4 regions of the Pseudoalteromonas sp. Bsw20308 genome follow, and region 4 is predicted to be linked to each of the others. Evidence: predicted binding sites of a transcription regulator. Region 4 holds the regulator's gene; each other region holds the start of a gene.

Region 1 (8,218 bases), 260 kb from region 4:
ATAACCTTTCAGATTTTATTGTAGATCTTGATACGGAATGTAATTTGGCTCGAATCTCGATTGAAGCGACTATTAATAAATCAAAACTCTTAAAAGATCTTGAAGCAGTTATAAATACAAGAGAAGAGTTCATCAAAAAGAATCTTTTCGAATATATTCAGGTTAATTACTATATTTTTGATGATTATAGTGATTTTGAGTCAAAGCATCGCTCTAAATTAATTCAAAAAGAAGCTGCAGATGTCAATAGCTTAATCAATTTGAAAATAATTAAAGCAAATAGAAATGTAACGAGTTCTGATGCAAAACCTCATGAACGGAAAATACTCTCACATTTAACAACTTTGTATTATAACAGTAAAGTCAAAATGTCTCATGATGAACTCGCCGCTATTAATTCATCAATTATTGAAGCAGATAGAGAGCTTAGTGATAATTATAAAACTTTTTTTGAGCCTTTCCTTAAAAATGGTAAGTCTTTTCTGGGCCTCACAGACTTAAACGTTGTTTCGGACTTGCAATCAAAAGAAGTAATGGCAAGTCATTCCAAGATAACGTACGGAAAGGATGATACCGAGTTGCCTGAACATCAAAATGGTTTAGGGCACATGAATATACTCTATTTACTTCTTAACATAGAAATTGAAAAGCAAGACTTTTTAGAGGCCAATCGAGATATCAACCTTTTATTTATTGAAGAGCCAGAAGCTCATACTCATCCTCAGCTACAATATATATTTATTGATAAAATAAAAGACACTTTAAATGAGATAAAAGGTCTTCAAACTTTCATTTCCACCCATTCTGCTCATATCGTCAAAAAGTGCAATTTTAAGGATATTCGCTACTTTCGGACTCTCAAAAAAGAACTGAATACAGAGGTTCTGAACTTCTACTTAGAGCTACAGAAAATGTATGTAGATGAGTCCAATGATGAAGAAGATAAAATAGAGAAGGAAAACTTTAAGTTTCTTAAACAGTATTTAACAATTGAGTCTTCAGAGTTATTTTTTGCAGAGAAGATCATCTTTATCGAAGGCACTTCTGAAAAAATACTCCTGCCATACTTCATAGACCAATTTGATAAAGAAAGAGTTGGTGATGAAGGAGATATTGCACTTACTTCTCAAAATATTTCGATACTTGAAGTCGGAGCGAATGCTAAAGCATTTAAGCACTTCCTTAATTTCCTTCAAATAAAGACACTTATCATCACAGACCTAGATACTACAAGGTGGAGTGAAAGTAGTTATAAAGCATGTCCCGTTAAAGAAGGGACACATACGAGTAATGCTACTATTAGGCATTACTTTAATTCACCCGAGTTTAAGGAAAAAGACTTTCCTATATGGATGGATAAATTAAAAAAACATCAACACAGAGATCCATCGTCACTGATCAAGGTAGCATATCAAGATACTGAAAATAGTTACCAAGGAAGAAGCTTTGAAGAGTCTTTTGTCAGTGTAAATATGAAAATAATTGGTCGCAATATCGATGACATTAGTGGGCTCAAAAACAAAAAGAGGTTTGAAGAGTGCAAGTCTGATCCTGACAAATTTGTAGATATAATTCTTGATAGTAAGGGAAAGTCTAGTTTTGCTTCATCCATACTCTTCCTTGCTCTTTCAAAAGACAATTTAAAGTGGAACACTCCCTCGTATATCAAGGAGGGATTAAAATGGATAGCCAAATAACACCACAGCAACAAATTCAAAAATGTATAGCTGAAAGCATGAGTTTTGTTTTACAGGGAGGTGCGGGGTCTGGGAAGACTGAAACGCTAAAACATACTCTGCAGTTTCTATCACAAGATTACTCTAAGAATAGGGTTGCGTGTATTACACACACTAACTTGGCAGTTAATGAAATTATTGACCGTGTTGGAGATGGCTATAAAGTGTCCACTATACACTCATTTCTTGCGGCCTTAATTAAGAATCATACAAAAGCGATTCAGCAGGTTATACATGAAATTTTTATAGTTTCTAACGTAGAATTTGAAACTGAGGAAAATTCAGACCTAGCTGGTAATGAACTAAAAAAAGCTAACCATGATAACTACAAGAGGACTTATAAAAAATACGCAAAGCTAAAATATATAGTTAAAGGCGAAACTTCTGCCAAAGAAATAGGTAAAAGAGAATATGATAAAGCTCCTGCTGAGCATAATTATGAACTGAATTTAAAAATAGCTGAATTGAATGCTGAAGTCTGTAATGTTATCAAAGATAAAGATCATCGAAATATCAAATACAATGATTCACGCTTTGATAGGTTTAAAGATCTATCATTTGGGCATGACAGTTTACTCAAAGTTGCCGCTCTACTCTTTAAACGTTTCCCAAAACTAGGAAGGATTTTAAGTGATAAGTATGACTTTGTTTTAATTGATGAATATCAAGACACGAATGAAGAAATTATTGAAGTGTTTTTAAAGTACCTTCCAAAAGAAAGAAAAACGACTGTTGGCTTATTTGGTGATTCTATGCAAAGTATTTACTCTGATGGTATTGGAGATGTTCGCGCATACATTGATTCAGATCAGATTGTCGAGATAGCAAAAGAAGATAATTTCAGATGTTCAGAGCAGGTAATTGACTTTGTTAACTACTTGAGAATAGATGCTCTCAACCAAAAACTAGCATTCAAAATTAAACAAGATGGCATCAAAGAAATATTAAAAGATAGGCAAGGACATGTTAGCTTGCTTTATGCTGTCTGGGATAATGTCAAGCCTCACTCTAAGAGCTCCCCTGAAACAAAACAGGCATACCTAGATTTCATCGATAAATTAATAGATTTTGCAGATGGTGAAGAGCGATCCCATAAAAAGTTAATGCTTACAAATAAGTCAATAGCAGGCAAAGTTGGCTTTGCTGGTTTGTACAAAGTGTTTTCTGATAGATATACGGATGTCAAAGATGAGATCGAAAAAGTACTTTCAAGCATTCAAGTGCTTGATCTCGCAGAGTTATGTAATGCCTATAGTGGTTCGGAAAAAAGGTATAACTTTATATTATCTGAACTTAAAAAGTCAGGGTTTGTACTTAAAACCCTGAGAGAAAAAGAGAGGATAGTGGCCGCATTCGAAAAAATAACTAGAGGAAACCTTAGTATAAATAAAACTCTTGAAGTGGCTTTTAAAGAAAATATTCTTGCTAAGTCAGAAGCTCATCTGGCTTATGTTGATCGTAAAGAAGCTTTTTTATCTGAATTGAAAAATGATGAAGAGTATCAACAGCTCAAAATGATTTTCAATGCAGGATCTAATAGCTTAACCAAAATGGTCAAGCAAGTACCTGAATTAACTGAAGAAGCTTTCAATGAGTTCCATAGTAACTTCAAACGAGAAAGGTTTTATCATGATCTGTTCTCTGAAGAGATCAGTTTTAGTGAGATAAACAGATATTACAAATATCTAAATGAGGAGTGTGATTTCATTACAATGCATAAAACTAAAGGCTCAGGTATTGAGAACGTTTTAGTTGTCTTAGATGAGTACTTTTGGAATAAGTACAGTTTTAAGTTCAGTGATGATAGTACAGAAACCTCCAGTGTATTTACACCCCCTAACATGAAGTTGTTTTATGTAGCGTGTTCTCGAACGATAAAAAACCTTACAGTTGTAAAAGTGGTAACAAAGGAAGAAAAGGAGCATCTATTAAAAGTATTTCCTGAATTTGAAGAGGTTCCAATAAATGAATGACGCTATGAATTCAAAATCATTTAATACTGAACTAACGTTAATACATATTAACGTTAGTTTAGACTTAATATTTCAAGGATACTTTTTATAGTCGTGAGTGAGGGCATTCCGAATTATAAAGCTGCGTTTAGATGTACTAGCTCAGACTTGATCTGACAGTTACCCATTTTTCTAATGGTGACTGTTAGTTTAGATTTGAGCTAAATTCTTTTCTGCCCAAACCGTTTTTCCATCCAGTAATGTTTCAAGTGGTGTTCGACCGCAACATACTTTTCCTTGATGAGTCCGATCATTGTTGTAGTAATCCATCCATTCGTCCAGATCTTTTTGTAGTTCTTCCATTGAATCGTACAACTTTTTGCGGAATGTGATTTGATAGAACTCGTTTAAAATCGTCTTATGGAAACGCTCACAGATACTATTTGTTTGCGGGGACATTGCTTTCGTTTTTGTATGGTCGATGTCGTTAATTGCCAAATATAGCTGATAATCATGATGCTCAACTCGCCCACAATACTCAGTTCCTCGGTCAGTTAATATTCGAAGCATAGGCAATTTGTGACCTTCGAAATAAGGCAATACTTTATCATTGAGCATGTCAGCCGCTGTAATTGGCGTTTTCGTTGTGTAGAGCTTCGCAAAGGCGACTTTACTGTAGGTATCCACAAAGGTTTGTTGATAGATACGACCAACACCTTTAAGGTTACCAACATAAAATGTGTCTTGTGAGCCAAGATAACCGGGATGCGCTGTTTCAATTTCACCACAGGCTTCATCGTCATGTTTTTTCTTTTCTAGCGCAGCAACTTGGGCGTCAGATAAAATAATGCCTTCATTAGCGACTTTGTTTTCCAATGCTTTCAATCGTTTTTTGAAGTTTTCTAAATCGTGACGCAACCAGATTGAACGAACACCACTACCTGAGACAAACACGCCTAACTTACGAAGCTCATTGCTGGTTCTATGTTGATCGTGAGCAGGATATTCAACTGCATAGTTAATGACGGCTTGCTCTGTTTCTTCGTCAACGCGATTCTTTATATTTGGTGTACGGCGGTTCTTTTCGATTAATGCATCGATACCACCTTCATTAACGAGTTCTTGATAACGATAAAATGTATCTCGTGATACGCCCATGACTTTACAGGCTCTTGATACATTGCCTAGTTCTTCGGCAAGGTTAAGTAAACCAGCTTTGTGTTTTGTGATTGGATTGTTAGTATGCAACATGAGAGTTACCTTTTTGTTTGTTTTGATTTAAAGATTCGACACCTTTATCAAAACGGGTAACTCTCACTTTTTCAAGTTGAATTGTCAGATCTTGTCTGAACTAATACAGTTTAGAGGCTGCTATGCAAAAATGCTAAGTAAGTCACTATTAAAAGTAATCCCAGTTAAATTATTTTCTTTCACAAGAGTTTTAAATGCGGCATTACAGTAAATTGATTTACCACCTTGCATGCTCGACTTAAAAATTAGATTTAGATCGGACTTAAAGGCCAGAGATTTTAGACCATCTTCAAATCCATCTAGATAAGCTTTTTCCGTCAAATCTTTATCTTCTTCTTCAAAAATTAGTGGATTGAATAAAAATAATTCTTTCTCACAATTCAATGGAACAAATTCCCCGCAGCCTTGTAAATGATTACCTATGGCCGTGTAAGCTTTTTTATTTAACACCAAGTAACTCGAAAATAAGTTTATATCATAGTCTTGTTGCTCAGCTTCTTTCTCAACTTTACAGTTAAACCCATTTTCTACAACGTCTAATATTTTAGCTTTCCCTCTTGGGAAATCATCCATAGCTATTTTCACTGCCTCGTTAAAACTGCTTTCTTTTTCTTTAGCAATTTGCTTTGCCATAGAAACAGTCGTGAGGTCGATTATGTCGTATGTTTTTGATGGCTTATGTATTTTGAAAATTACTAGATCCCTTTCCATAACTCATCCTTTTTTTCAAATATTCTAGCTGGTAACATGCCTGTTCTAATAAGCATTTTTGTATTTCTAAGCTTATTTAAGAACACTGTCTTATCTGTAGCCATACTCTCACCTAACATTGCGCCAATCCATGTTTCATAGTTATATCTATGGATTTTACGATGCGGCGGTGCGTTAGTAGTTGATCAATCAATTATTTTGAGGTAAGAAAACCGTGTTGGTAACAAGGTAAAAATTTCGTTATTTAGTTGTTCTATATCAGAGATTTTTAACGAAGTTGGTGTCTGATTTAATCCTTCAAATTGATTAAGTATTATTACGGATTGGTATCAGTGCGGTTTGACTCATTAGCTAAAATGGGGGAAGTTGTTCGATACTTATAAACAGGCAAAAAAACGGCTCTTGAGAGCCGCTTTTTTAGTAAAAGAAGAATTAACAATTAGTTTCTTCAGCGTTTACGCCTTCTTTAACATTTTCACATGCATCTTCTACTTTGTTTTGCACGTCAGTTACTGCTTCGTCAATACGTTCACCTGCGTCTTCTGCATGATTGTCTTCACAACCCATAATGAAAAAACTTGCGAATAGACCGATTAGTGCTGCTTTTACAGTTGTTGAATTCATAATGTAATTCCTTGTAAGTGTTAATTAAGTATAAGTGTTTGTTAGTCCGATGGATTATCTACCTGGGCGATTTACCACGTAGTGCACCTGAAACTAATGAAATCACTAAAAGTACTAAAAAGATAAAAAATATAATTTTTGCTATACCAGCTGCGGCACCTGCGATGCCACCAAAACCTAACACTGCAGCGATTAAAGCAATAACTAAAAATGTGATTGTCCAGCGTAACATTGTTTTCTCCTTGGTTTATAAATTTTGCTCACAACAACTAATGCCAGTTACATGCCAAAGTGTATTGTTGTTTAATATCATGTGTTTATGTTTTTTTGTGTGTTTTGGGCAATTAGTTGATTAGTAACTTTTACGCTTTGCTATGTAAGTTATTCACACCGTTACACATTGCTTGTAAATATTCACTAAATACATTTATTTGGTAAGACCAATTAACAATTGTTCCTTTGTTTTTGTGTTTCATATGATTTTTCATGTTTTTTTTATTTAACCGGATAGTTAATTAACAACTTATATATAACTATTAGCTATAGTCATTATTTCCTGTAACTATTGTAGGCTGCGTGATTGCAAGGTTCTGGTATGTAAATTAGTTGAGTTTTATGTTGATTATAGTTTAATTGGTTTTACCAATTTACAAGGAGTAGACAAAATAATTAGTTTTGTTATTATCCAGTGAATAAATATTTAATTAAATCGATTTTTTATTTTCGATATGGGTTTCAAGGGGGAGAAAAATGGATATAGGTGCTCTACTCACAACGGCTGGTAGCTTAATGCTTACTGGTATGGTTGGGGTGTTTGTATTTCTGTCGATATTAATTGGTGCCGTAACGCTTATGTCTAATTTGGTGACGCACTATAGCGAACCAGAAGCATCACCAGCTAAATCACCGTCTTTTAAATCTCAAGGTGTGCCTAATGAGCACATCGCTGCTATTAGTGCTGCCATTGCTCAGTACAAATCAAATAATAAATAAGGGGCACACACATGGCTAAATTAAAATTAACAGAATTGGTATTACGCGATGCGCACCAATCATTGCTCGCAACACGTATGCGTTTAGACGATATGCTACCGATTGCTAGCAAGTTAGATGATGCAGGTTATTGGTCTATTGAATCGTGGGGTGGTGCTACATTTGATTCGTGTATTCGTTATTTAGGCGAAGATCCGTGGGAGCGTATTCGTGCGCTTAAAAAAGCGATGCCTAATACTAAACAGCAAATGCTATTACGCGGTCAAAACCTATTAGGCTACCGCCATTACGCTGATGACGTAGTTGAAAAATTTGTAGAACGCGCACATAAAAATGGCGTTGACGTATTTCGTATATTCGATGCAATGAATGATGTACGTAACCTAGAAACAGCGATTAAAGCGGCTATAAAAGTAGGCGCGCACGCTCAAGGTACTATTTCGTACACAGTTAGCCCAGTTCATACACTTGATATGTGGCTGACTCTTGCTAAGCAATTAGAAGATTTAGGCTGTCATTCAATTTGTATTAAAGATATGGCGGGCTTATTAAAGCCTTACGATGCTGAAAAACTAATTAAAGCACTTAAAGAAACCGTATCTGTTCCTATTGCTATGCAGTGCCACGCTACAACAGGTTTAAGTACTGCTACTTACCAAAAAGCGATTGATGCAGGCATTGATATGCTCGATACCGCTATTTCATCAATGAGTATGACTTATGGACATTCTGCAACTGAAACTATTGTATCGATAGTTGAAGGGACTGAGCGTGATACTGAACTTGATTTAAACCACCTAGAAGAAATTGCTGCTTACTTTAGAGATGTGCGTAAAAAATATGCGGCATTTGAAGGTAGCTTAAAAGGGGTTGATGGGCGTATTTTATTAGCTCAAGTACCTGGTGGCATGCTTACAAACATGGAAAACCAACTTAAAGAGCAAGGCGCAG
Region 2 (8,218 bases), 2.0 Mb from region 4:
AAAGAAGGAATACCAAATGTGAGTAGTCCACCTATTTCTGGGTGACGATCAAACACCACTGGCTTAACGCCATTTCGTACTAAAATATCAGCACATCCTAAACCTGCAGGGCCAGCACCAATAATGGCTACTTTTTTGTCGGTCCATGTTACATAAGACATATCAGGCTTCCAGCCCATTTTAAATGCCTCATCAGTAATGTACTTTTCAATATTACCAATTGTAACCGCACCAAACTCTTCATCGAGCGTACACGAGCCCTCACACAAGCGGTCTTGTGGACAAACGCGGCCACACACTTCTGGTAAACTATTGGTACGATGAGAAAGCTCAGCCGCCTCTATAATACGGCCCGTGCGTATTAACTTTAACCATTGTGGAATGTAGTTATGTACAGGGCATTTCCACTCACAGTATGGGTTACCACAATCTAAACAACGGTCAGCTTGTGAGTTAACCTGATTCTCTGAAAAGGGTTCGTAAATTTCTACGAAAGATTTTTTACGTGACGAGATTGGTTTTTTGCGTGGGTCTACACGCTGCACGTCTATAAATTGATATACATTTTCGCTCATACTGCCCCCTTATTGCGCCTGAACACGTAGTTCGGCACTACTGCGAGCGCGATGCCCGAGTAAACTTTTTACGTCGCTTGATTTTGGTTTTACTAATTTGAACATCGGTAAGTACAATTCAAAGTTAGCTAGAATACTTTCTGCTCTGCATGAACCCGTAAGCTCTAAATGCTCAGCAATTAAGCCGCGTAAATGTTCTTGATGCGATGCTAATTCTTCAAGTGTAACTACTTCTACTAGCTCGGGATTAATGCGCTTTTCAAAATCATTTCGCTCATCTAAAATATAAGCGAAACCACCTGTCATACCTGCACCAAAGTTAACGCCTACGTTGCCCAGTACACATACAACGCCGCCAGTCATGTATTCACAACCGTTATCACCTACGCCTTCAACAACGGCTTGTACACCTGAGTTACGAACTGCAAAACGCTCTCCGGCACATCCAGCTGCAAACAATTTACCGCCTGTCGCACCATATAAGCATGTGTTGCCTGCAATTGTAGCTTTATGACTTTCGAACGACGAGCCAAGTGGTGGACGAATAACTAGCTTGCCACCAGCCATGCCCTTCCCTACGTAATCGTTAGCATCGCCAACCAATGTCATTTCAAGGCCACCTGCATTCCACACGCCAAATGATTGACCCGCAGTACCGTGTAATTCAATTACGACTGGATCCGCAGCCATACCTTGGTTGCCATATTTATCTGCAATATAGCCAGAAAGCATTGCACCAACCGATCTGTCTGTATTACAAATACGACTTACTAGTGAAATACCGCTTGAAGCGTCAATTGCTTCTTGCGCCTTAGCAAGTAGGCTTTCATTAAGCTTTCCTAAATAATGTGAGCTATTAGGCGCACTACAATAAAGTGTTTCACCAGTTGGGTTATTAGGCTGAGCAACTACAGAAGATAAATCAATTTTCTTCTGTTTTGCTGTTTTACCTTCAATTGCTTCAAGTAAATCTAAACGACCAATTAAGTCAGTTAAGTTTACAACACCCAAGCTTGCCATAATTTCACGGGCTTCTTGCGCTATAAACTTAAAGTAGTTCATCGCCATTTCTGGTAGGCCGTGATAATGCTTTTGGCGAAGTGTTTCGTCTTGTGTTGCAACACCGGTCGCACAGTTATTTAAGTGGCAAATACGCAAGTATTTACAACCAAGGGCAACCATTGGGCCAGTACCAAAGCCAAAGCTTTCAGCACCTAGAATTGCTGCTTTAATAATATCTAAACCTGTTTTTAAGCCACCATCTGTTTGCAGGCGAATGCGATGACGAAGGCCATTTTCAACAAGTGCTTGCTGTGTTTCAGCAAGGCCAAGCTCCCATGGGCTACCGGCATATTTAACTGAAGTAAGTGGGCTTGCACCTGTACCGCCATCATAGCCAGAAATAGTAATTAAATCGGCATAGGCTTTAGCAACACCTGTCGCAATGGTTCCTACGCCTGGTTCTGAAACCAGTTTTACAGAAATAAGTGCTTTAGGGTTTACTTGTTTTAAATCGAAAATTAGCTGTGCTAAATCTTCAATTGAGTAAATATCGTGATGTGGTGGTGGCGAAATTAACGTAACACCTGGCACCGAATAACGAAGTTTAGCAATATATGGGGTTACTTTTTCACCTGGTAATTGCCCGCCTTCACCTGGTTTTGCACCTTGCGCTACTTTAATTTGAATAACGTCAGCACTGCGTAAGTAATGCGGCGTTACGCCAAATCGACCTGAAGCGACTTGCTTAATACGTGAATTTTTTTCGGTACCGTAACGCAGCTTATCTTCGCCGCCTTCACCCGAGTTTGAACACCCACCCAAGCGGTTCATCGCAATTGCTAGCGCCTCATGCGCTTCTGGCGATAAAGCACCAATACTCATTGCGGCCGAATCAAATCGTTTATAAAGATTTTCTGCAGGCTCGACATCATCAATGCTAATGCCGGTTTCCGGCAATCTAAGCGAAAGCATGTCACGTAGCGTAGCAATCGGACGATTATTAACGAGTTTTGCATACTCACTGTAATCGCTGTATTCACCAGAACGAACTGCTTTTTGTAGGGTTTGGATTACATCCGGATTATAAGCATGATATTCGCCACCATGAACATACTTAAACAAACCGCCGTGGCTTAATAATTTACGTTTACTTAAAGCAAGTTTATGTAGGCTCTGTTGATCGTCATCAAAATCGGTAAAACAGGCACCCTGTATACGACTTGCCACACCTTTAAAACACATTTGTACAATAGCATCAGATAAACCAACCGCTTCAAACAACATTGAGCAACGATATGACGCAACCGTACTTATGCCCATTTTAGACATGATTTTATATAAGCCCTTGTTAATGGCTTTACGATAAGCAAGCGTTACTTCGCAATACGACTTATCAATAATTTTATTGTCGCTCATTGCAACTAACGATTCATACGCAAGGTATGGATAAATGGCAGTTGCACCAAAACCTAATAAAACTGCAAATTGGTGTGCATCGCGCACACTACCAGTTTCAATAATGATGTTCGATTCACAACGAAGATTATTATCAACAAGACGATTTTGCACCGCGCCCACAGCCATAGCTGCTGGAATAGGTAAATTCGTTTCATCAAAGTTGCGGTCTGTTAGAACAAGCATAATACAGCCCGATGCTGCTTTTTTCTGCGCAATATCACAAATTCGCGATACTGCTTTTTCCAATCCTTCTTCAACTGTATACGTAATATCAATTTTACAGTAGCTGTAATGTGCTTCATCAGCATTTAATAATTGCTGCATGTCTGCGTACATTAAAATTGGCGTATCAAACTGTAGGCGCTTAGCGTGGCCTGTTGTTTCGTTAAATACATTTTGCTCACTACCAATACATGTCGCAAGTGACATTACATGATTTTCACGCAGTGGATCGATAGGTGGGTTTGTTACTTGCGCAAATTTTTGGCGGAAGTAATCATAAAGTGAACGATGCCCTTCACTAAGCACAGCAAATGGCGTGTCATCACCCATTGAGCCTGTTGCCTCTTGGCCGTTTTCACCCATTACACGAATAACGCTATCAAGCTCTTCGTTGGTATAACCAAACATTTTTTGATATTTAGCTAGCGTTTCATTATCAAAAGAACGATTACCGGCATCTTGCTCAGTAAGTTCTTCAAATGGAACTAAACGTTTAACATTTTCTTCAAGCCATGACTTGTATGGATGGCGAGATTTTAAATCTTGATCGATTTCATCCGAATGCCAAATTTTGCCAAGCTTAGTATCAATAACTAATAATTCACCTGGACCAACACGACCTTTTTCAACCACTTCATCAGCAGTGTAATCCCAAATACCCACCTCTGATGCAAGCGTAATAAAGCCATCTTGTGTAATTACATAACGCGCAGGGCGAAGTCCATTACGGTCAAGGTTACACGCCGCAAAACGACCATCCGACATTACAATACCTGCCGGACCATCCCATGGTTCCATATGCATAGAGTTAAAGTCGTAAAATGCACGTAGATCATCGTCCATTGCACGGTTTTTTTGCCATGCAGGTGGCACAAGCATGCGCATCGCACGGAATAAATCCATGCCGCCAGCTAAAAATAGCTCAAGCATATTATCTAGGCTGGATGAATCAGAACCAGTTTCGTTTACAAACGGTGCCGCTGTTTGTAAATCAGGAATAAGTGGTGACGCAAACTTATAAGAACGCGCACGTGCCCATTGGCGGTTACCTTCAATGGTATTAATTTCACCATTGTGTGCTAAATAACGAAAAGGTTGAGCAAGAGGCCAACGCGGCTGAGTATTAGTAGAAAAGCGTTGATGAAAAACACAAATCGCACTGGTCATACGAATATCAGCTAAATCTAGGTAAAAGTTAGGTAAATCTGCAGGCATCATAAGGCCTTTATAGATAGTAACTAATCCAGACAAGCTTGCAATATAAAAAGCTTCATCATCAACAATACGCTTTTCAGCACGACGACGCGCTACATATAAGCGTCGCTCTAAATCTTTAGAACGCCAACCTTCTGGCGCACTAACAAAAATTTGTTCAAACCCAGGTAATTGTTGTACTGCTATAGGACCTAACATTGATGGGTCGGTTGGCACTACGCGCCAACCTAAAATATTTAGCGTTTCTTTTTCTAATTCTTCGCTAAGTATTTGTTTTGCAGCTTGTGCTAAAACAGGATCTGAATTTAAAAAAATCATACCTACGGCATAATTTTTACCTAAGTGCCAATTGTTCTCAGCCGCAATAGCACGAAAAAAGCTGTCTGGTTTTTGTAATAATAAACCACAGCCATCACCTGTTTTACCATCGGCAGATATACCGCCACGATGCTGCATGCGATCAAGCCCCGTAATAGCAGTACGAATAAGCCTATGACTAGCTTGACCATTAACTTGGGCTATTAAGCCAAAGCCACAATTTTCTTTTTCTAATTTTGAGTCGTATAACATAGACCCCTCCCCTTGCTGCACTGTTAGCGTGGATGAACTGCTCGACGATTTGCTAACAGACGGACAAAACTAGCCTCTATCGTAAATAGAGTCAATAGCATTTTGAATACATATTCACATTCTTGAATATTTCTCACTTCATAGCAAGATTTCTTTTTCATCATTATTTTTAACATTTAGTCGTATATTAGGCGTTATTTTTTCATGACACTGGTGTCAAGTTTAACATTTTGTAAAAACAACCAAGTAAAAAACTACAGCTTACGTAAACGTAAAGCCCTCATTCAGTGAATAAATATTCAACATACACCGATAAAGTTAGTTAACATTTAGATAGTTTTGTGCTATTTCCGTAATTTTGAGGCTTAACCTCTCTTCTTTTTACTGGTCATTAGTATAGTTATTAATATTTGTGGCATTTTTAATCTCTTAATAGTGAATTTTTATTTACTAATGCGTCCACTGCGGACACTTTTATGTCCGCGGACATATAAAAAACACATAAAATAAAATTTAATTACCTAATTACAGTGAGTTACGCTTTGGCATGCTAATAGTATAGAGCTATACACATTCGTTAAGTGGAATAATTATGTTTATGCTTAGTTTATTTTTGATATCTCCTATTGTCGCTATTTGCACCGCAGTTTTTTTTCTACTGTGTGAAAAATATATAAAAGCCGTGTAGGAGAGCCTAATGATTAAAGATACCAGCGCACAAGACGTACAAGTAAAGGCACCTATGAACTATAAAAAATACGCGGTCATCACTGCGGTTATTTTCATTGTAGCCTCGACAATTGCTTATATTTTTTTAACGAGTCATAGCGCTAAAAGCTCTATTAGCCGCTCAAAAGTACAGGTTGCCAAAGTACACGTTAAAGCGCTCATTCGAGACATTGCCGCCAGTGGTAAAATTGTTGCTGCTAATGCTCCTAAAATCTACAGCCCAGAACGTGGTTTTATAGATTTAAAAGTAAAGGCTGGCGATACAGTAAAGCAAGGGGACACACTTGCTCTGCTGCAAAGCCCTGAGTTAACTAACGAATTAAAGCAACAGGAGTCTGTACTTAAACGACTACAAGGCGAGCAGCAAAGGCAGCACTTGCAAGCAAGACGCCAAACACTCACTTTAAATAAAACACTTGATATGGCACAAGTTGAGCTTAACGCCGCTGAGCGCGAAAATCGCCGGGCGCAGTTATCAATACAAAAGCACTTAATTAGCCAAATTGATCTTGAAAAAGCAGTTGATGATTTATCACGTGCAAAGCTCACATATAAGCATGCACAACAAGAGGTATTACTTGCCAAAGACACGCTCGCCTTTGAACTACAAGCAGCTAAAAGTGATGTAACCCGCCAGCAACTTATTGTTGATGATTTAATCAGAAAAGTAAGCAACCTATCTATTAAAGCTACCGTTACTGGGATCGTGGGTAACCTACTTGTGCAACAAAAAGCCGCAGTGACGCAAAGCCAACCTCTTATGACACTCGTCGACTTAAGTAATTTCGAAGCAGAGCTCCAAGTACCTGAAAGTTACGCAAACGAATTAGGACTCGGTATGGAAGTAGAGCTTAAGTTAGGCAATGAAACAGTGATAGGGAATTTATCCGCCATATCACCAGAAGTTAATAACCGTGAAGTAACAGCACGCGTCCGATTTAAAGGCGTTACTAACAACATTCGTCAGAACCAACGCTTAACTGCACGTATTTTACTCGACAACCGAGAAGGTGTAATGCAAGTAAAGCGCGGTGCATTTATGCAGCAAGGCGGAATTGTTGCTTATAAGGTACAAGGCAATATTGCAAAACGCATACCTATTACTATAGGCGCCACAAGCATTAACGCGGTTGAACTTTTAAGCGGTGTTAAAGAAAACGATGAAATTATTATTTCAAGCTACAGCGACTTTAAACAAGCCGACACGATTTTATTAAATTAAACAGACGTTCTCAACCAACGCTAAAAATAATTAGGAACACCCATGTTACAAATGAACAATGTAAGTAAAGTATACCAAACAGAAATGGTACAAACCCATGCACTTCGAGACTTTAACCTGCAAGTAAACGAAGGCGAATTTATTGCTGTTACCGGTCCTAGCGGCTCAGGAAAAACAACCTTTTTAAATATTGCAGGTATGCTCGAGCCTTTTAACGAAGGTGAGTACCTGTTGGATGGTGTTAATGTTGGCAGCTTAAACGACAACCAACGTGCTGATTTACGTAATCAAAAAATTGGCTTTATATTCCAAGGCTTTAATTTAATCCCTGATTTAAATTTATATGAAAACATAGAAGTTCCTCTTCGCTATAGAGGGATTAAAGCAAATGAGCGAAAACGTCGAATTGAGCAATGCCTTGAACAAGTTGGTTTAGCATCTCGCGCTAAACACTTACCTCAACAACTCTCTGGTGGCCAGCAACAACGTGTTGCAATAGCCCGTGCGCTTGCTGGTGAACCTCGTTTTTTACTAGCCGATGAGCCAACAGGTAACCTTGACAGCTTAATGGCTCGCCAAGTTATGGAGTTACTTGAACAAATCAATCGCGACGGTGCCACTATTGTAATGGTAACGCATGATAGCGAATTAGCCCGCCGTGCTCCGCGTAATATTCAAGTAGTTGATGGGCAGCTTGCCGACTTTACGCTTTATCAGGGCGCGCAAACTATAAAAACAGCATCGGGGGTTTAACTAATGTTTATTCATTATTTAGATTTAAGTTGGCGCAGCTTCAAGCGCACCCCACTGGTTAGCTTTTTAATGGTACTTGCCATTGCGATAGGTATAGGCATAACAATGACCAGCCTTAGTGTTTATCATATGATGTCGGCCGATCCTATCCCAGAAAAAAGCAGCCAACTTTACAGTGTGCAATTACAAACAATGGACGATGGTAGTACGTGGTGGACAGAAGATAACATGCCACTGCAACTGACCTATCAAGATGCTGAGAACTTATTAAACGCGCCCACGTCAGAGAAAAAAGTGGCTATGATGCGTACCGGCTTTTCAGTTTATTTAGATTCAGATAAAATAAAACCCTTTATTGGCAGTGCACGGATGACAACGCCTGACTTTTTTAGCATGTTTGATTTGTCATTTTTGTACGGTGGGGCTTGGAGCAAAGAGCAAGAAAACTCAGCTGCACCTGTGGTTGTTATTA
Region 3 (8,218 bases), on a different replicon from region 4:
TTTACTAAGCACAACAAAATCTAGAATATCGTCGCGAGTACTAATAAGTTTATCTATTTTGTCTAGGCTATCTATAAGTAATAAATGCTTACTTTCGCTAAAGCCACGCTCTAACAAATAATGATGACTAAAGTTATCACGCAGTACTGCTATTTTATACTTTTTGGCATCATTGAGAGTATTTAACTTTATACCTCTCGACTTAAGCCCATATATAGCAGAGTCAAAGCTTTCTAGCTCGCCTATCCAAGTAAACTTATTCTCTCTATTAGGGAGTCGCACTATCGAAAATATACAGGTGTTTTTATCACGTAATGTTGCGTTGTACGATATGGCCCAACTATAGGCAAACATAGTGTAATTTATACCTGACCCTTCTAGCGCTTTATGAACTTTATCTACAGAGCGGCCAATGAGTTTGTTATCTTCATTGATGTACTGAAAGTCCGGAAATACTTCCGTTACTATTGTAATTTCAGTGGCGTTAACCTTAATACAGATAACGCACAGTAAAAAGATAAACCACTTCATTTAACTGAGCCTCATGATAAGTACATTAATAAATATAGCTGAGGCTCTGCGAACTGCTAGTTTTTAGTAGTGTATAAGCACGACCAATTTACTTGTTCATTGCGTTGATTAAAAAGGCCGATATTTTAGCGCCTTCTCTGAGTGTTGTTTCAGAACTAGACTGACCGACAAGCGAACTGTCGGTGAATGGCGCTATTTCCATCATATCAGCCCCCGTAATTGGAAACTCATCCGCAATGGCTGATAAAATATCAAGCGCATGCTTTGGTGTTAAACCATTATGTTCTGGCGTACCTGTGGCAGATGCAAACTCGGCATCAAGCGCATCAATATCAAAGCTTACATATACTTCATCAACGTTATCGGCTTTTAATTGTGCAATAGCGTCGGCAGCAACCGCTGCTGCGCCGCGCTCAATGATTTCATGTGCCCAATGTTGCTTAACGCCAAAGGTACTTTCCCAGTGCGCTTTAGGCTTGCCACTTGAGCGTATACCAAATTGTATTAAATGATGCGGTGCCGGTAAAAACTCTAATATATGTGTACACCACGAGCCAAAACATAAATCAATACCTAAGCGCTCCACAAGTAAATCGGTATGCGCGTCAAAATGAATAATAGCCGTGCGCTTACCTTGCTCACGTTTTGCTTTTAAGTACGCTTTAGTAAGTGGGTAACTAATTGAGTGATCGCCACCAATACCAAATAATCCTTTATCTTTAAACGTTGCGTAAAAACTGTCGCAGACATCTTCAGTGATTGATAATGGGCTTACGTAATAATCGTTATCTTCATCACCATATAAAGCTTTTTGGCAATTAGAAATGGTTGCATCATTTAGGTATTTGTCATGAAGTAAATGTGGGATTACACGTACATCGCCTAAATCAAACGAATGACATTGCGGATGCTGATCAATTAATGCTGAGCGCACAAACAATGGCCCCCAGTTTGCACCGCGTAAAATTCCACCGCCACAGTCTGAACTAATACCTAACATAACGGCTTTATGTGGTGAGCTTGGTAATTCGTTTAAAGACTCGCGCCACAAGTTATCAACGTTTTCAGTTTGTCCGTAAAGTTTATTACGCAGTGCGGCTTTGCGCTCTTTTGCAGTATTTACTGTGTATACGCCATCGCCCGGTGCGCACAAACAGTGCTCAACTTTGTTTTTAAATGCTTCAAATTGTGTGCTCATAATAAACTCCTTCGGTTTTTATTCTGTACGTAGCTAATTAGTTTTGATTACTTTTGATTAGTTATGCAAAATCACTAAAAGTGCCTAAACTTCAAATAAATGTCACTTTGCTAAATAAGTCAGTGCTTAATATAAGTAAACACGTTAGTTTTTACGTGTTCACTACAAGATTAAGCCATTGAATTTATTTGATATTAATGAAACTTTGTAATCATCCATTTAATCGTAGTTACGCGCTTGAGTGATACTTATTATGTCTGCTTGAACATGTCAACAGCGCAACAAGGCTACGTATATAAGTACTTGAGTGAATATTCATAGTTGGTGAATAAATCAAATTAGCCCTTAAAATTATTAAGGCTTTATTGGAAGAGTTAAGATAAAACGGACAATCGTCCTGTACTTAATAAACGTTTCTAGCAATGATGCTAGATTGACAACAAATTATTATAAAAGGCTTAGCTATGGAAAAGGTATTTCACTTAGGACTATGTATTGACGATCTTAAAGGTGCAAAACTTGCGATTGTACCGGGCGATCCAGATCGTGCAGCACGTATTTCACAATTCCTAGACAACCCAACCTGCCTTGCTCAAACTCGCGAGTTTCATGTTTATTTAGGTCAATTAAACGGCCACTCTGTGGTTATATGTTCTACAGGTATTGGTGGTCCATCTACGTCGATTGCAGTAGAAGAATTAGCACAACTTGGCGTGCGTAAATTTTTACGTATTGGTACAACCGGTGCAATTCAGCCACACATTAACGAAGGCGAAATTTTAATTAGCCAAGCGTCTGTACGTTTAGATGGAGCTAGCCAACACTTTGCACCACTTAGCTACCCTGCTGTATCTGACTTTTATGCAACACAAGCTATGGTACAAGCATGTAAAAACCTAAATATCGATTTTCATATTGGTATTACTGCATCAAGCGATACATTCTACCCAGGGCAAGAGCGTTACGATACGCACTCTGGTTACGTTCCTAAATCACTACAAGGTAGCTGCGAAGAGTGGCAAAAATTGGGCGTGATGAACTACGAAATGGAATCGGCAACATTATTTACTATGTGTGCAGCCCTTGGATTACAAGCAGCATGTGTAGCAGGCGTACTTGTTAACCGTACTCGCCAAGAAATACCAAATGTAGACCACGGTGAAATTGAGCGTAAATCTGTAGCAGTCGTATTAGAAGCAGCTAAAGTATTACTTGATTAATACCGATTATAGCAGTTAGTGAGTTATTTAATTCGATAGAATGACTCGCTTTAATAAAGCACAGCTCCGGCTGTGCTTTATTGTATGCAAGCCACTATTTAAGTGGTGCGCTAATTACTTTAAGTGCTGGTAAATGCGTAAAACTGGCAAGTACAGCTTTTGCCACTTGCGACTGGTTTTCACGACCCGCTGTTTCGAGCAATGTTATTCCCTTCACCGTACTTTCGTTAAAGCTAAGCCCAGCTAAAAAGAACTGACTTAGTGCACTTTGCAGTGGCGACAAGCTTGGGCTGTACGCTGCGTTTTCTGCGTAACTTCCGTAAAAGTCACCATCACTAAATGTACTTATTTTTACGGCGCTAAAGTTTTGGCTGTAAGGCACATACGCATTAAGTGCAAAACGCGCAAGGGTTTCATCAAGGCCATCAAAGCTAAACTTACCTTGCTGTGGTTTTGGGTTAAATAAGCTAAATTCGTTACCTAAATCGGTAGGTCCAAATGAATGCGGCAGTAATTCTGCAAGTTTAAATTGCTGATCAGGAAGTAAAATATCAAACTCTTTCGCATCAGCTAGTTCGTTCATAAACTGGCGACAATACCCACAAGGCGCATCGCTAATCGCTATTTTAACTATTTTTTTAGCGCCGTTTAACCATGCGTTATTTATAGCCGATTGCTCTGCATGAACCACTAAACTCAATGCTTGATGATCAAACTCTACATTTGCACCAAAATAAAAGTTTACCTCACCCTTTTCATCAAGTGCTTTAACAATTGCGCCTACATGAAAATCTGACACTGGCGCAACAGCATACTCAGAAGCTAAAGGTACTAAACCTTGTAGTAATGCATCATCAGACACATTGAGTTGAGCGCATAACGCTTTAATATTACTAGAATTTAATATGCCACGTTGTGATTTTAATTGACTACGTAATGACGCTGTTTGCGCTACGTTTAATGTGATGTGCGAATTTGTAAGTGCTGTATCTTGCTGTACAGTAAAAGTTGCTGAAGCCATAACATTTTTTAATTATTCAATGGCTACGTAGTTTAAAAGGTTAGGGCGTTAAATACCAGCCTATTTAACGCAAAAAAAGGGAGCACATCGCGTGCTCCCTTTTAATACCAATAGGTATACCTAACAAAATAAAGTATTAGCCGGTATTACGCATACCTGCAGCTATACCTGTCATCGTGATCATTAACGCATTATCAATGTCACCTTCGTTTCGTTTTTCCTCTGAGCGAGCACGGCGTAAAAGCTCAACCTGTAGTAAGTTAAGTGGATCGGTGTACGGATTACGTAAGCTAATCGACTCCTTAATCCAAGGTTGTTCGGCTAGTAGGCTTTTTTGTGGGCTAAGTGATTGCACCAAGCTAATAGCTTCTTGAAGCTCTTTACGAAGTGTTACACCCAGTGGTTTGTACATATCTTCCACCAGCGCATTGTCGTAATGCTCACTCAACCAGCAATCTGCTTTACTAAATACCATTTCTAGCATTTCTAGGCGCGATCTAAAGAACGGCCACTGTAAGCTCATTTCGTTGAGTGTTTCTGCGCCGTACTTATTAAGCGCAGCTTTTAAGCCTGTTAACGCACCTAACCATGCCGGAAGCATTAAACGGTTTTGACTCCAAGCAAAAATCCATGGAATAGCACGCAGGCTTTCAACACCACCATTAGGATTACGTTTTGCAGGACGCGAGCCAAGCGGTAACTTAGACAACTCAAGCTCAGGTGTTGCCATTCTAAAGTAAGGTACAAAGTTTTCATCGTGGCGAACTACATTACGGTAGTGTTCACACGACTCCTCACTTATTAGCTTCATTACTTCGCGCCACTGCGGTTTTGGCTCCGGCGGCGGTAATAAGTTACTTTGTAGTACCGCGCCTGCGTAAATATTTAAGCTTTGCAGTGCTACATCGGGTAAACCAAATTTAAAGCGGATCATCTCGCCTTGCTCGGTTACACGCAACCCCCCTTTTAACGAACCTGGCGGTTGTGAATGCAGCGCTTGTGCGGCAGGTGCACCGCCACGCCCTACTGTGCCACCGCGTCCGTGGAATAAAATAAGTTCAATACCACGCTCATCAGCAAGTTGTACTAGTTTGTCCATTGCTTCGTACTGGGCCCAACCTGCTGCCATCATGCCGGCATCTTTAGCAGAATCAGAGTAACCAATCATTACATTTTGGGTGTTTTTAATGTGCCCGCGATACCAAACATTATCAAGTAATGTAGTAATTACATCACTGCCTGCGTTTAAATCGTCGAGTGTTTCAAACAACGGTGCTACTGGTAAATCAAAGCTACAGCCGCTTTCTTTTAGCAATAATTGTACTGCTAAAATGTCTGATGCTGTTCGCGCCATCGAAATAATATACAAGCCAAATGTTGCTTCGTCTTGCTTAGCAATAACATCAAAGGTGTCTAGCACTTCTTGAACATCAGGGCTTGGTTGCCAATGTTTTGGAATAAGCGGTCTGCGAGAGTTAAGCTCAGTAAGTAAAAAAGCTTGTTTGTCTTGCTCTTGCCATTGGTTGTAGTCGCCTAAACCTAAATAACGCGTCAGCTCTGAAAACACATCGCTGTGGCGAGACGAATCTTGGCGCACATCGAGTTTAGCTAAACGCAAGCCAAAGCTATTAATACGGTACAGTAAATCAAGCAATAAGCCATCAGCAACGACTTTCATATTACACTTTAATAACGAGCGATAGCAGACCTCTACAGGGTGTTTAAGCTGATTAATATCGGTAATTAAATCTTGTGAATCGCTACGCTTATTTTTAATTTTAGCGCCAAGATGAGCTACTGTTTCTGCAACTTGGTTTTTAAGCTTTTTGATCACCGCTCTGTATGGTTCAAAGTCTTGACCTGCCAACTCAATAAGCTCATCACTGGCATCTGACATAGAGAGTTCAGCGCATAACGTTTTTAAATCTTGAATATATAAGTTAAGCGCCATCCAACGACCATGGTCAAGCACTTCTGCTGTAACCTGCGATGTTACAAATGGATTTCCATCACGGTCTCCACCCATCCAAGATGTGAACTCAATCGGGCTGTAATCTTTTGGTAGCTCTAAACTTGATTGCTCTTTAACATTGGCTGAAAATTCACGTAAAAAGCGCGGAACAGCGTGCCATAGACTGTTTTCGATTACCGCATAACCCCATTTAGCTTCATCAACTGGCGTTGGGCGAGAGCGACGAATGTCGTCGGTATGCCAAGCCTGGCTAATAAGCTGTTCAATACGATTTAAAATAGCATCTCGCTCTAGCGGTAAGTTATCTTTTCGCTCAAGCGACGCTAAGCAATCACTTAGTTCAACATGTTTATTAATAATAGTACGGCGCGTCACCTCGGTTGGGTGAGCGGTTAATACTAAGTTTATGTGGAGTTTTGAGAGTGTTTCGGCCAAATGATTACTATCTAGCTGGCCTTGTTCTGCTTTTGTAACTAACGTTTTTAATGTTTGAGTGAGAGGGTTTTGTTGACCAAGGCCAACGTCATTAAAACGCGAAACGGTATGAAATTGTTCTGCTACATTAGCAAGGTTTAAAAAATGATTAAATGAACGGGCAACCGGCAAAAGCTCTTCATCACTAAGCGCATGTAAAACATCTATTAGCGCTTGTCTGTCGTCTTCATTACCACTGCGAGATGATTTAGATAAAGCCCGAATTTCTTCTACTTTATCTAAAATAGCTTGGCCTTGAGCATCTTTAATTGTTTGTCCTAGAAGTTGCCCTAATAAATTTACATTACCTCGCAAGGCGGCGTATTGTTCACTCATTTCTCATTCTCCTTTATTTCGTAGGGCACTATTAATATCATCATGTAGGGATATTTAATAGATCCATTTGCAATGTCTTGTCGTAAAAAAATATATATAAAATAATCACAAAGCACCCACATGATAATTTTTTACGATGGTAACTGCCCCCTTTGCAGCACCGAAATGCAGCAACTAAAACACGCTGATTCTAAAAATCTAATTACGCTTGAAGATCTTAACGCGAGCGACTTTAGTGAGCGCTACTCGTATATTGATAAAGACCAAGCAATGACTTATCTGCAAGCTCAAAAGCTATCAGGTGAAATGATTTACGGGCTTGATGTAACGTACGAAGCATGGAAATTAGTGGGTAAACACGGCTGGTTGAAAATTTTTCGCTTGCCAATAATTCGCTTTTTCGCTGACTGCGGATACCTGTTATTTGCTAAGTATCGGCACCCCATCAGTCGCTTTTTAATGCCAAATACTCAGTGCAGTAACGGCCAATGTGGACTAAAAGCAAAAGGTGATAAATGAAAACTATTGTTTTATTCGGCGCAAGCAGTGCCATAGCAAATGCATATATAGAACATCTACAAATAAACACGCCTACTCATCAGATCGTTTGTATTAGTTCAAAAAGTATTGAATCTGACTCAAGTGTTGTCCACCTGCATACTGACTACACAAAACAAAGTTTAGCGCGCGTTACTAATTACCTAAAAGCGCAAAATGCCGATATACAACAAGTTATTATATTCAATGGTACACTGCACAACGAAACCCATATGCCCGAAAAAAAGCTGGAGGATTTAGACGCTGAGTATTTTAGCCAACTTCTAAATTCAAACACCCTAACTCCCCTACTTTGCTTGCAGAGTATTTTGCCGCTTTTAACACATAAAACGCAGTGTACTATTACAGCACTTAGTGCGCGTGTGGGCAGCATTAACGACAATAAATTAGGCGGTTGGTATACGTATCGCGCCTCCAAGGCTGCGCTTAACATGCTATTTAAAACCGCAGCGATTGAACTTGCACGCAGAGCTAAAAATACTAAGCTCGTTTTATTTCATCCAGGGACTACTGATACTGAGCTTTCAAAGCCATTTCAAAAAAATGTACCCGCAGGAAAACTGTTTACAGCTGAATTTGTAGCCAAGCAGCTTTTTACACTTACTTTTAATAACCCTCATTTAGAACTCAATGGTCAGCCTGCCTACTTAGATTGGCAAGGCGAAACCATACCGTGGTAAGGACCTTTAATGCATTTTACTAAAGAGCGCATAAACGCACTTGAAAAACACACTCGTACTCATTTAATTAATTCGCTTTCGGGTTTTAAGAGCGCCAACTTAATTGGCACGCAAGACAAACAAGGCAATACTAATCTCGCCATTGTTAGCTCTGTTATTCATTTAGGGGCTCACCCGCCGCTAGTTGGCATGATAATGCGCCCAAATAGCGTGCCTCGACATACGTTC
Region 4 (8,218 bases):
GTTATTGCTTGATGAGCCTTTTTCAAACATTGATACACAAGTACGCTTTGAACTAATCGCCGATATACGTCGAATTATTAAGGCAACACAAGTCTCTGCTGTATTTGTTACGCACTCAAAAGAAGAGGCATTTGCCTTTTCCGATACACTTGCCATTATGCATCGCGGTAAAATTGCGCAACAAGGCACGCCAGAACAGCTTTTTGCAGCCCCAAGCTCAAAGGAGGTTGCAGAGTTTCTGGGTCAAGGCATATACTTAGAGGCAGAAGTATTAACGACAACTGAATATAATACACCGTTTGGCTTAGTTAAATCATATATTGGACATGAGCATAGAGCGAGTGTAGGGAAAATATATGTTCGTCCTCACCAGATTGAATTGGTAAGTGATAATCTATGTGACAGACACTGTGAACGAGCTACAATATTAAGTAGTCGCTTTATTGGTTCAGCGTATGTTTACACAGTCGTTATTGCTGAGCAAGAAGTTGAAGTTGCTGCACAATATGACCAATCATTTGCAAAAAATGAGCAGGTTATAATAAAAATAAAACCTCACACGGTGAACTTTTTCGAATCATAATTAATTTGTTATTCGCTGTGTTTTTATCTATAAAACTAAGGAATAACAATGGCGCAAGCGCAATCAGGGATTTGTGCTGAAGCAAACTTACACGGTTTGCACTTATTTTTTAATGTGTTTGATGGTCAAGATGAATCGTTACGCGTAAAACTAAAGCAAGTAAGCGCTATTGAAGAAGAATTTAGCGATCAGTTTTCAGAATCAATGCTCTCTTGTATGGTCGCTATTGGTGCGCAATATTGGCCACATATCCTTCCTGAGTACATTCCAAGCGAATTACAGAGCTTTCCTAATATAAATCACAGCGATCACCAAATGAGCGTGCAACCGTGTGATTTGTTTGTGCAAATTCGCTCTGACCGTGAAGACGTTAACCATTTATTTGCCCTGCAAGTATTAAAGTTATTTGCTCCTGATGTAGAGCTGGTAGAGCAGGTTCGTAATTTTCGCTTTTTAGATGGACGAGACTTTAATGGCTTTATTTATGGTGGCGATTCTGCTCATGGTAGAAAAAAGCGTGCGACGGCACTAATAAATAAACCGGGTAGCTTTGAAGATCAAGGAAGTTATATTCATGTACAACGTTATAAGCATGACTTAACTGTGTGGCAGCATTTATCATTAAGTGAGCAAGAGCAAATAATGGGTCGTACGCGCCTTGATAACACACTAATTACCCCCGCGATCGAAACCAGCCATGCTTCGCGTAGTGAACTAAAAGACGAAGACGGGCAACCGCTACTATTAAATCAAAGCATGCCTTATGGCGATGTGTATGAGCAGGGAATGTTATCAATTACATGTGCATGTACAGGAACCGCGTTCGAAAAAATACTTAAAAGCCGTTTAGGCGAAGGTGATTGTTACGACCACTGGCTTGATTTTACTCAAGCCGATATGGGTTCTGCTTTTTTTGCACCTTCGGTCGGATTTTTAAAACAGATTTAATTACGATTAATAATCAAACCGTATCAAATAAAATGCGAACGCGTTCAAGTGTCACGTCTATTTCAGATATTTTAGCCGGGGCGATAAAAATAGTGTCATCGCCGGCAATAGTTCCTAGTACGCCATCTGCTTTACCTAATGAATCTAATAAACGTGCAATAAGCTGAGCCGCACCTGGGCTGGTACGAATGATGATCATCATTTCGTTGTGCATAATGTCGATTACTAATTGGCGTAATGGGCTTTTAGCCGTAGGTACACCCATTTCAGCAGGTAAGCAGTAAACCATTTCTTGCTTGGCATTACGTGTGCGTACAGCGCCAAACTTACTTAACATGCGTGATACTTTACTTTGGCTTATATTGTCAAAGCCTTGCTCTTTTAACGCATCAACTATTTCGCCTTGAGAGCCAAAGTTTTCTTCTTTTAAAAGCGATTTAAATGCTTTTACCAGTGCTTCTTGTTTATCTTGTGGTTGCATAGTCTTTATTCATTTTTGTTATTTATGCTGCAAATTCTACACAATAATGAATAATTATGCAGCAGTTGTTTAGTTAACTTGCCAGTTTGATGCGTTAAATCACAAAAGTTTACGACTATGGTCGAAAATATACTTGAAATAGACAGGATAAATTTGTTTTTAGTCGCTAATTTCATTATCTTAAGAGCCACAAATATTTCCTACCTCAAATGACGGAGAATTCCAATGAAAGTTGCTGTATTAGGTGCTGCAGGCGGTATCGGCCAAGCGTTGTCTTTATTATTAAAAACAGGCTTACCAGCTGGCTCTGAATTATCACTTTATGATGTTGCACCAGTAGTACCAGGTGTTGCGGTTGACCTTTCTCACATCCCAACAGATGTTAAAGTAGCAGGCTTTGGCGCAGACGATTTAAATAAAGCGCTTGAAGGTTCTGACATCGTTCTTATCCCAGCGGGTATGCCACGTAAACCAGGTATGGATCGTGCTGATTTATTCAATGTAAATGCTGGCATCATCAAAACGTTAGCAGAAGGCATTGTTGCCAGCTGTCCTAAAGCGTTAGTAGGTATTATTACTAACCCAGTAAACGGCACAGTTCCAATTGTTGCTGAAGTATTCAAAAAAGCAGGTACTTACGACGCTAAACGCGTATTCGGTATTACTACGCTTGACGTTATTCGTTCAGAAGCATTTGTTGCTGAACTTAAAGGCGTAGACGTAGCAACTGTAAAAGTACCAGTAATTGGTGGTCACTCAGGCACAACGATTCTGCCTCTACTTTCTCAAGTTGAAGGTGTTTCTTTTACAGATGAAGAAGTTGCTGCACTTACTCCACGTATCCAAAATGCGGGTACTGAAGTTGTAAATGCTAAAGCAGGCGGTGGTTCAGCTACGCTATCTATGGGTGCTGCTGCAGCGCGTTTTTGTATGTCTTTAGTTAAAGGCCTACAAGGTGAAGAAGTTGTAGATTACGCTTACGTTGCTGTTGAAAATGGCGATGCAGAGTACTTTGCACATCCAGTACGTTTAGGTAAAAACGGCGTAGAAGAAATTCTTTCTTACGGCGAACTAAGCGCATTTGAAACAAAAGCAAAAAATGACATGCTTGAAACTCTGAAAAAAGACATCAAAGAAGGTGTTGATTTCATGGCGTAATAGCCGGTTTAAGCAACAAAAAAGCCTGCATTTGCAGGCTTTTTTATTGCTCAGAATTAATGTCACACTGTGTAACTAGTTAAAACTAGTGGTCGCGGTCAACCGCAATACGGGCAAGGCTTATAAGTGCTTGCTTATAGTCAGACTCAGCTAAAAAGTCTAAACAGGCAATGGCTTTTTCGGCCTCAAACTCTGCTTTTTGCATTGTAAACTCAAGCGCATTAGTTTGTTTTAGTGCAGTTAAAATTTCTTCTAAATGCTCCATACCATTACTGTGCTCTATTGCATCACGAATAAGTTGCGTTTGCTGCTCGCTACCATGTTGCATAGCATAAATAAGCGGAAGGGTTGGTTTGCCTTCAGCTAAATCATCGCCAATGTTTTTACCTAGCTGCTCAGCATCCGCATTGTAATCGAGTACATCATCCACTAACTGAAACGCGGTGCCTAAATGCATACCGTATAAGTTTAATGCGTCGAGTGTCGCTTGGTCTTGCTCAGTAATAATGGCAGCAAGGCCTGTCGCTGCTTCAAATAATTTAGCCGTTTTAGAGTAAATAACCTGCATATAGCTGGCTTCAGTCGTATCTGGGTCATTGCAGTTCATCAGCTGCAATACTTCACCTTCAGCAATAATGTTTGTTGCATCGGCAAGTACTTGCATAATCTGCATTTTTCCAAGGCCAACCATAAGCTGAAATGAGCGAGTGTAAATAAAGTCACCAACTAATACGCTAGCAGCATTACCAAATTCAGCATTTGCTGTAGGCGTGCCACGTCGTAAGTTTGATTCATCTACAACATCATCATGCAATAGCGTTGCTGTATGGATAAACTCAACAATTGTTGCAAGTGTTATGTGATCTTTACCCTGATAACCGAGCGCCTTGGCTGCTAAAATTGCGAGCATTGGACGAACACGTTTGCCGCCACTGCTAACTATATATAAACCAAGCTGATTAACTAACGCCACATCTGAGCGCATTTGCGCATGTATAAGTTGATTGACGTCATTCATATCGCTTTCGATTAACGCCTGGATAGCTTTTATATCCATTGATCTCCGAGCCAATTTTTATGTGTGAACGGCGCAGATTGTACAACAAAAAATGCACTAGCTCGATATTTTGTGACGATTGATTGAAAAAACACTATTAAAGTACTGAATAAGAGCTTAATTGGTTGAGATAACTGATTAATAGATAACCAACATGCAGTCTGAGTCGCGCTTAGATATTATACAGCGAGAGCTCTATTTAAGCGCATTAACTTATTTCGCTTAACAGCTAAAAAGCACTTGGCAAAAGGGTCAATTAATATAAACTGGGGGAAATATTGAATTACTCTCAATGCAGCTACTTTTTATTCATTTTAATTACAAAATAGGCTTGCTAGTTATTTCGCGTTAGCGTAAACTTCGCGCCCTATCGAAGAATATTTTAGTTGCACCGATTTGAGGGTGCACAGACGGAGTTAATTATGTACGCGGTTTTCCAAAGTGGTGGTAAACAGCATCGTGTGACTGAAGGTCAAACGATTCGTCTTGAAAAATTAGACGTTGAAACTGGTGCGGCAGTAGAATTTGATTCAGTACTTTTAGTTGCTGATGGTGAGAAAATCGAGATCGGTGTACCGTTCGTAAACGGTGGCAAGATAACAGCTGAGGTTGTTTCACATGGTCGCGGTGAGAAGATTAAGGTTGTTAAATTTAGACGCCGTAAGCATTCTCGTAAGCAAATGGGCCATCGTCAATGGTTCACTGAAGTTAAAATCACTAGCATTAGCGCTTAATTAGAGGTACTTAGAAATGGCACATAAAAAAGCAGCTGGTAGTACTCGTAACGGTCGCGATTCAGAAAGCAAACGCCTAGGTGTTAAGCGTTTTGGTGGCGAATCAGTTCTAGCGGGTAGCATCATTGTTCGTCAGCGTGGAACTCGTTTCCACCCTGGTACAAACGTAGGTATCGGTAAAGACCACACTATCTTCGCAAAAGCAGATGGTAAAGTTCAGTTTGAACAGAAAGGTCCTTTAAACCGTAAATACGTAACTATCGTAACTGAGTAATCAGTAAGGTAGTTAAAAAACCCCGCCTTTGCGGGGTTTTTTGTTTTAAGAAAAAAATATATACCCAAGCCAAGCCTGCAATCAGCTTGGCTTCGGTATATAATAGTTAAATTAACAAGCCAATCCCTAAAGTGAGTAATCATGAAGTTTGTAGATGAAGTAGAAATTCGCGCAGAAGCTGGAGACGGTGGCAGCGGCATCGTGTCTTTCCGTCGTGAAAAATATGTTCCAGATGGTGGACCAGACGGCGGTGACGGTGGAGACGGTGGTAGTGTTTATCTACAAGCTGATGAAAACTTAAATACCCTCATTGATTATCAGTTTGAGCGTTTCCATAGAGCTGAACGTGGTACTAACGGTCGTAGCCGTAACTGTACAGGCCGAAAAGCCGATGACTTATTTGTTATGGTGCCTGTAGGCACACGTATCATGGATGTTGATACCCAAGAGGGACTTGGTGATTTAACGCAACATGGTCAACGTATTTTGGTTGCAAAAGGTGGTTTCCACGGCTTGGGGAATGCACGTTTTAAATCAAGTACTAACCGAGCACCTCGTCAAAAAACCTTGGGTACTGAAGGCGAAGTACGTAATTTAAAATTAGAGTTGCTACTATTAGCGGATGTAGGCTTACTAGGGCTTCCTAACGCAGGTAAATCTACGTTTATCCGTAGTGTATCAGCAGCAAGGCCTAAAGTAGCTGATTACCCGTTTACAACGCTTATTCCTAATTTGGGTGTAGTGCGTCCAGAAGCGAATAAATCATTTGTAATAGCTGACATACCAGGCTTAATTGAAGGTGCATCTGATGGTGCAGGCTTAGGCATCCGCTTCTTGAAGCATTTAGAGCGTTGTCGTGTGTTATTACACATTATCGATGTAATGCCGGTAGATGGTTCAAACCCTGTTGATAATGCATTCTCGATTATTAACGAGTTACATCAATACAGCCCTAAATTAGCTGAAAAGCCACGTTGGTTAGTTTTTAATAAAATAGATTTATTACCAGAGGACGAAGCAAAAGCGTTATGTGAAGCTATTGCAGAAGAACTGGGCGAAACTGAAAATATTTATCACATTTCAGCGATTAATAAACTCAATACTCAACCTTTAATTCACAACATAATGACACTGCTCGATAGCATGCCTAAAGAGAAGTTTGTACAGGTTGAAGATGAAGAGATTGAATTCAAGTGGGATACCTATCATGAAAAAGCCACTAAAGGTAAAGGCAATGATGATGATTGGGACGACTGGGATGAAGATGATTACGACGTAGAAGTTGTCTACGAGCGCTAATTAAATAGAATTTATAAAAAGGAGCTTATGCTCCTTTTTCTTTGTTTAAAAATAAAGTACTAGGTATTTAATATGATAATTTCAATGATTGCAGCAATGGCAAATAACCGTGTAATTGGCCTAGATAATAAAATGCCATGGCATTTACCTGCAGATCTTCAGCATTTTAAAAAAGTGACTACAGGTAAGCCTGTAATTATGGGTCGTAAAACTTTTGAATCTATCGGACGTCCTTTGCCTGGGCGACGTAATATTATTATTACTCGTAATCTTGGGTATCAAGCTGATGGAATTGAAACGGTAGCAACACCAGAGGCTGCATTGAATTTAGTTTCTGACGCTGAAGAAGTAATGATCATTGGTGGTGGAAATATTTATCAGCAGTTTTTAGAGCGTGCAGAGCGCTTATATTTAACGTTTATAGATTTAGATGTAGAAGGCGATACACAATTCCCAGATTATCAAAAAATAGCTAAATGGGAGCTTAAAGAAGAGTTAAGTATGCAGCCTGATAATAAAAACAAATCTAGTTATAAATTCGTAACTTTATATAAAATTCAATAACATTATTGCGAAAATCTACGTGTGTTGGTACAATATTAACCAATCAACATAGGTAAAAAGTACCATAAAGGGTTTTTCATGTTTAAATTACCAAAGCTAGTTATTGTTACTGCTATTGCAGTAGGTTCATTTTCGTATGTAGCGCCTGCAAACGCTGAAGATCAATTAGCTGTATCTATTTGCGAGTATATAGCAGCGGACGATAAAAACCGTTTACGTAGTAAACTTAAAAGTTCTCGTGTAAAAATTCGTAATATCTACGATGCAATACAATGTAATGGTAATAACTTATTACGCCATGCAGTTGCAAGCAACGCAGTAGGTACTGGTGAATACATTGTTAAAAACCTTTCAAAAAGTTCATTAGCTGATGGCGCAGATATCGCTTGGGCTGAAGGTAACCATGCTGGTTCACCACTTATTGCTGTAATTAAAGACCGTGCTGGTCTGTAATTAAAAAGCATTTAAAAGCCGCGTTTTATACGCGGTTTTTTTGTAACTAAAAATCATGTAGCTGTGATTTTTCAATAAAAAGCCGATATTACTATGTAATATCGGCTTTTTATTGAAAGGGTGATTATCTTATACCAATCTGCTTATATATGGGGTCTATTTAACGTTAAGAAAATTACGCTAGAACTAGGCAAAAATTTTTGTATCTAGTGTTCTAAATAAAAATTTTTAACGACGTTATAGTGCAATTTAATTCGTTAAATTGATCAAAGATTTAAACAGGTTGGTATTATACCAACCTGTTTAGATATGAGGTCTATTTAACTCTATGTAGATTGGTACTACTCTTTAATAAAGGCCTCACCTTCAACCATCCATTTAGCAGCAGGTTTACCTTTTAAGTAATGATCAAAATACTGCATCATACGCACTGAAAAGTCGACCTGATTAGGAAACTTTTTCAAATGATGCGGTTCGCCTTCGTACTGCAAGAAGGTGGCGTTCTTTCCTGCACGACGAAGTGCTAAATAATACTGCACGCTTTCATGCCAAGGTACGGCATCATCTTTATCACCAGACATTATCAAAATAGGCGTATTCACTTTGTCTGCAAAAAATACAGGTGAATTTTCTATGTAAAGTTCAGGGGCTTCAAATAAGTTTTTAC

What was found. The regulator ArgR, encoded in region 4, controls arginine synthesis, uptake and breakdown. The targets are predictions, from matches to a motif close to ANTGAATANNTATTCANT.
Region 1: the regulator ArgR is predicted to act here: its motif matches at 6,962-6,979, upstream of D172_RS03590 (OadG family protein).
Region 2: the regulator ArgR is predicted to act here: its motif matches at 5,144-5,161, upstream of gltB (glutamate synthase large subunit).
Region 3: the regulator ArgR is predicted to act here: its motif matches at 1,782-1,799, upstream of D172_RS18870 (arginase family protein).

Annotation. Positions count from the first base shown of each region.
Region 1 covers NZ_CP013138.1:830,047-838,264, forward strand. Annotated here, with positions in the region: gene D172_RS03565 (ATP-dependent nuclease) at 1-1,697, shown strand, start outside; gene D172_RS03570 (UvrD-helicase domain-containing protein) at 1,682-3,709, shown strand; gene D172_RS03575 (IS481 family transposase) at 3,899-4,939, opposite strand; gene D172_RS03580 (hypothetical protein) at 5,060-5,650, opposite strand; gene D172_RS03585 (hypothetical protein) at 6,083-6,274, opposite strand; gene D172_RS21165 (DUF1328 domain-containing protein) at 6,333-6,506, opposite strand; gene D172_RS03590 (OadG family protein) at 7,025-7,267, shown strand; gene oadA (sodium-extruding oxaloacetate decarboxylase subunit alpha) at 7,279-8,218, shown strand, end outside.
Region 2 covers NZ_CP013138.1:2,533,818-2,542,035, forward strand. Annotated here, with positions in the region: gene D172_RS10945 (FAD-dependent oxidoreductase) at 1-575, opposite strand, end outside; gene gltB (glutamate synthase large subunit) at 585-5,042, opposite strand; gene D172_RS10955 (efflux RND transporter periplasmic adaptor subunit) at 5,740-6,993, shown strand; gene D172_RS10960 (ABC transporter ATP-binding protein) at 7,036-7,746, shown strand; gene D172_RS10965 (ABC transporter permease) at 7,750-8,218, shown strand, end outside.
Region 3 covers NZ_CP013139.1:357,084-365,301, reverse strand. Annotated here, with positions in the region: gene D172_RS18875 (substrate-binding periplasmic protein) at 1-531, opposite strand, end outside; gene D172_RS18870 (arginase family protein) at 620-1,729, opposite strand; gene udp (uridine phosphorylase) at 2,194-2,949, shown strand; gene cdd (cytidine deaminase) at 3,044-3,970, opposite strand; gene ppc (phosphoenolpyruvate carboxylase) at 4,107-6,752, opposite strand; gene D172_RS18850 (thiol-disulfide oxidoreductase DCC family protein) at 6,873-7,271, shown strand; gene D172_RS18845 (SDR family NAD(P)-dependent oxidoreductase) at 7,268-7,990, shown strand; gene D172_RS18840 (flavin reductase family protein) at 8,000-8,218, shown strand, end outside.
Region 4 covers NZ_CP013138.1:565,785-574,002, forward strand. Annotated here, with positions in the region: gene D172_RS02385 (ABC transporter ATP-binding protein) at 1-583, shown strand, start outside; gene D172_RS02390 (Dyp-type peroxidase) at 632-1,531, shown strand; gene argR (transcriptional regulator ArgR) at 1,545-2,012, opposite strand; gene mdh (malate dehydrogenase) at 2,238-3,170, shown strand; gene ispB (octaprenyl diphosphate synthase) at 3,256-4,227, opposite strand; gene rplU (50S ribosomal protein L21) at 4,650-4,961, shown strand; gene rpmA (50S ribosomal protein L27) at 4,978-5,235, shown strand; gene cgtA (Obg family GTPase CgtA) at 5,377-6,534, shown strand; gene folA (type 3 dihydrofolate reductase) at 6,607-7,098, shown strand; gene D172_RS02430 (DUF3718 domain-containing protein) at 7,177-7,551, shown strand; gene D172_RS02435 (prolyl oligopeptidase family serine peptidase) at 7,893-8,218, opposite strand, start outside.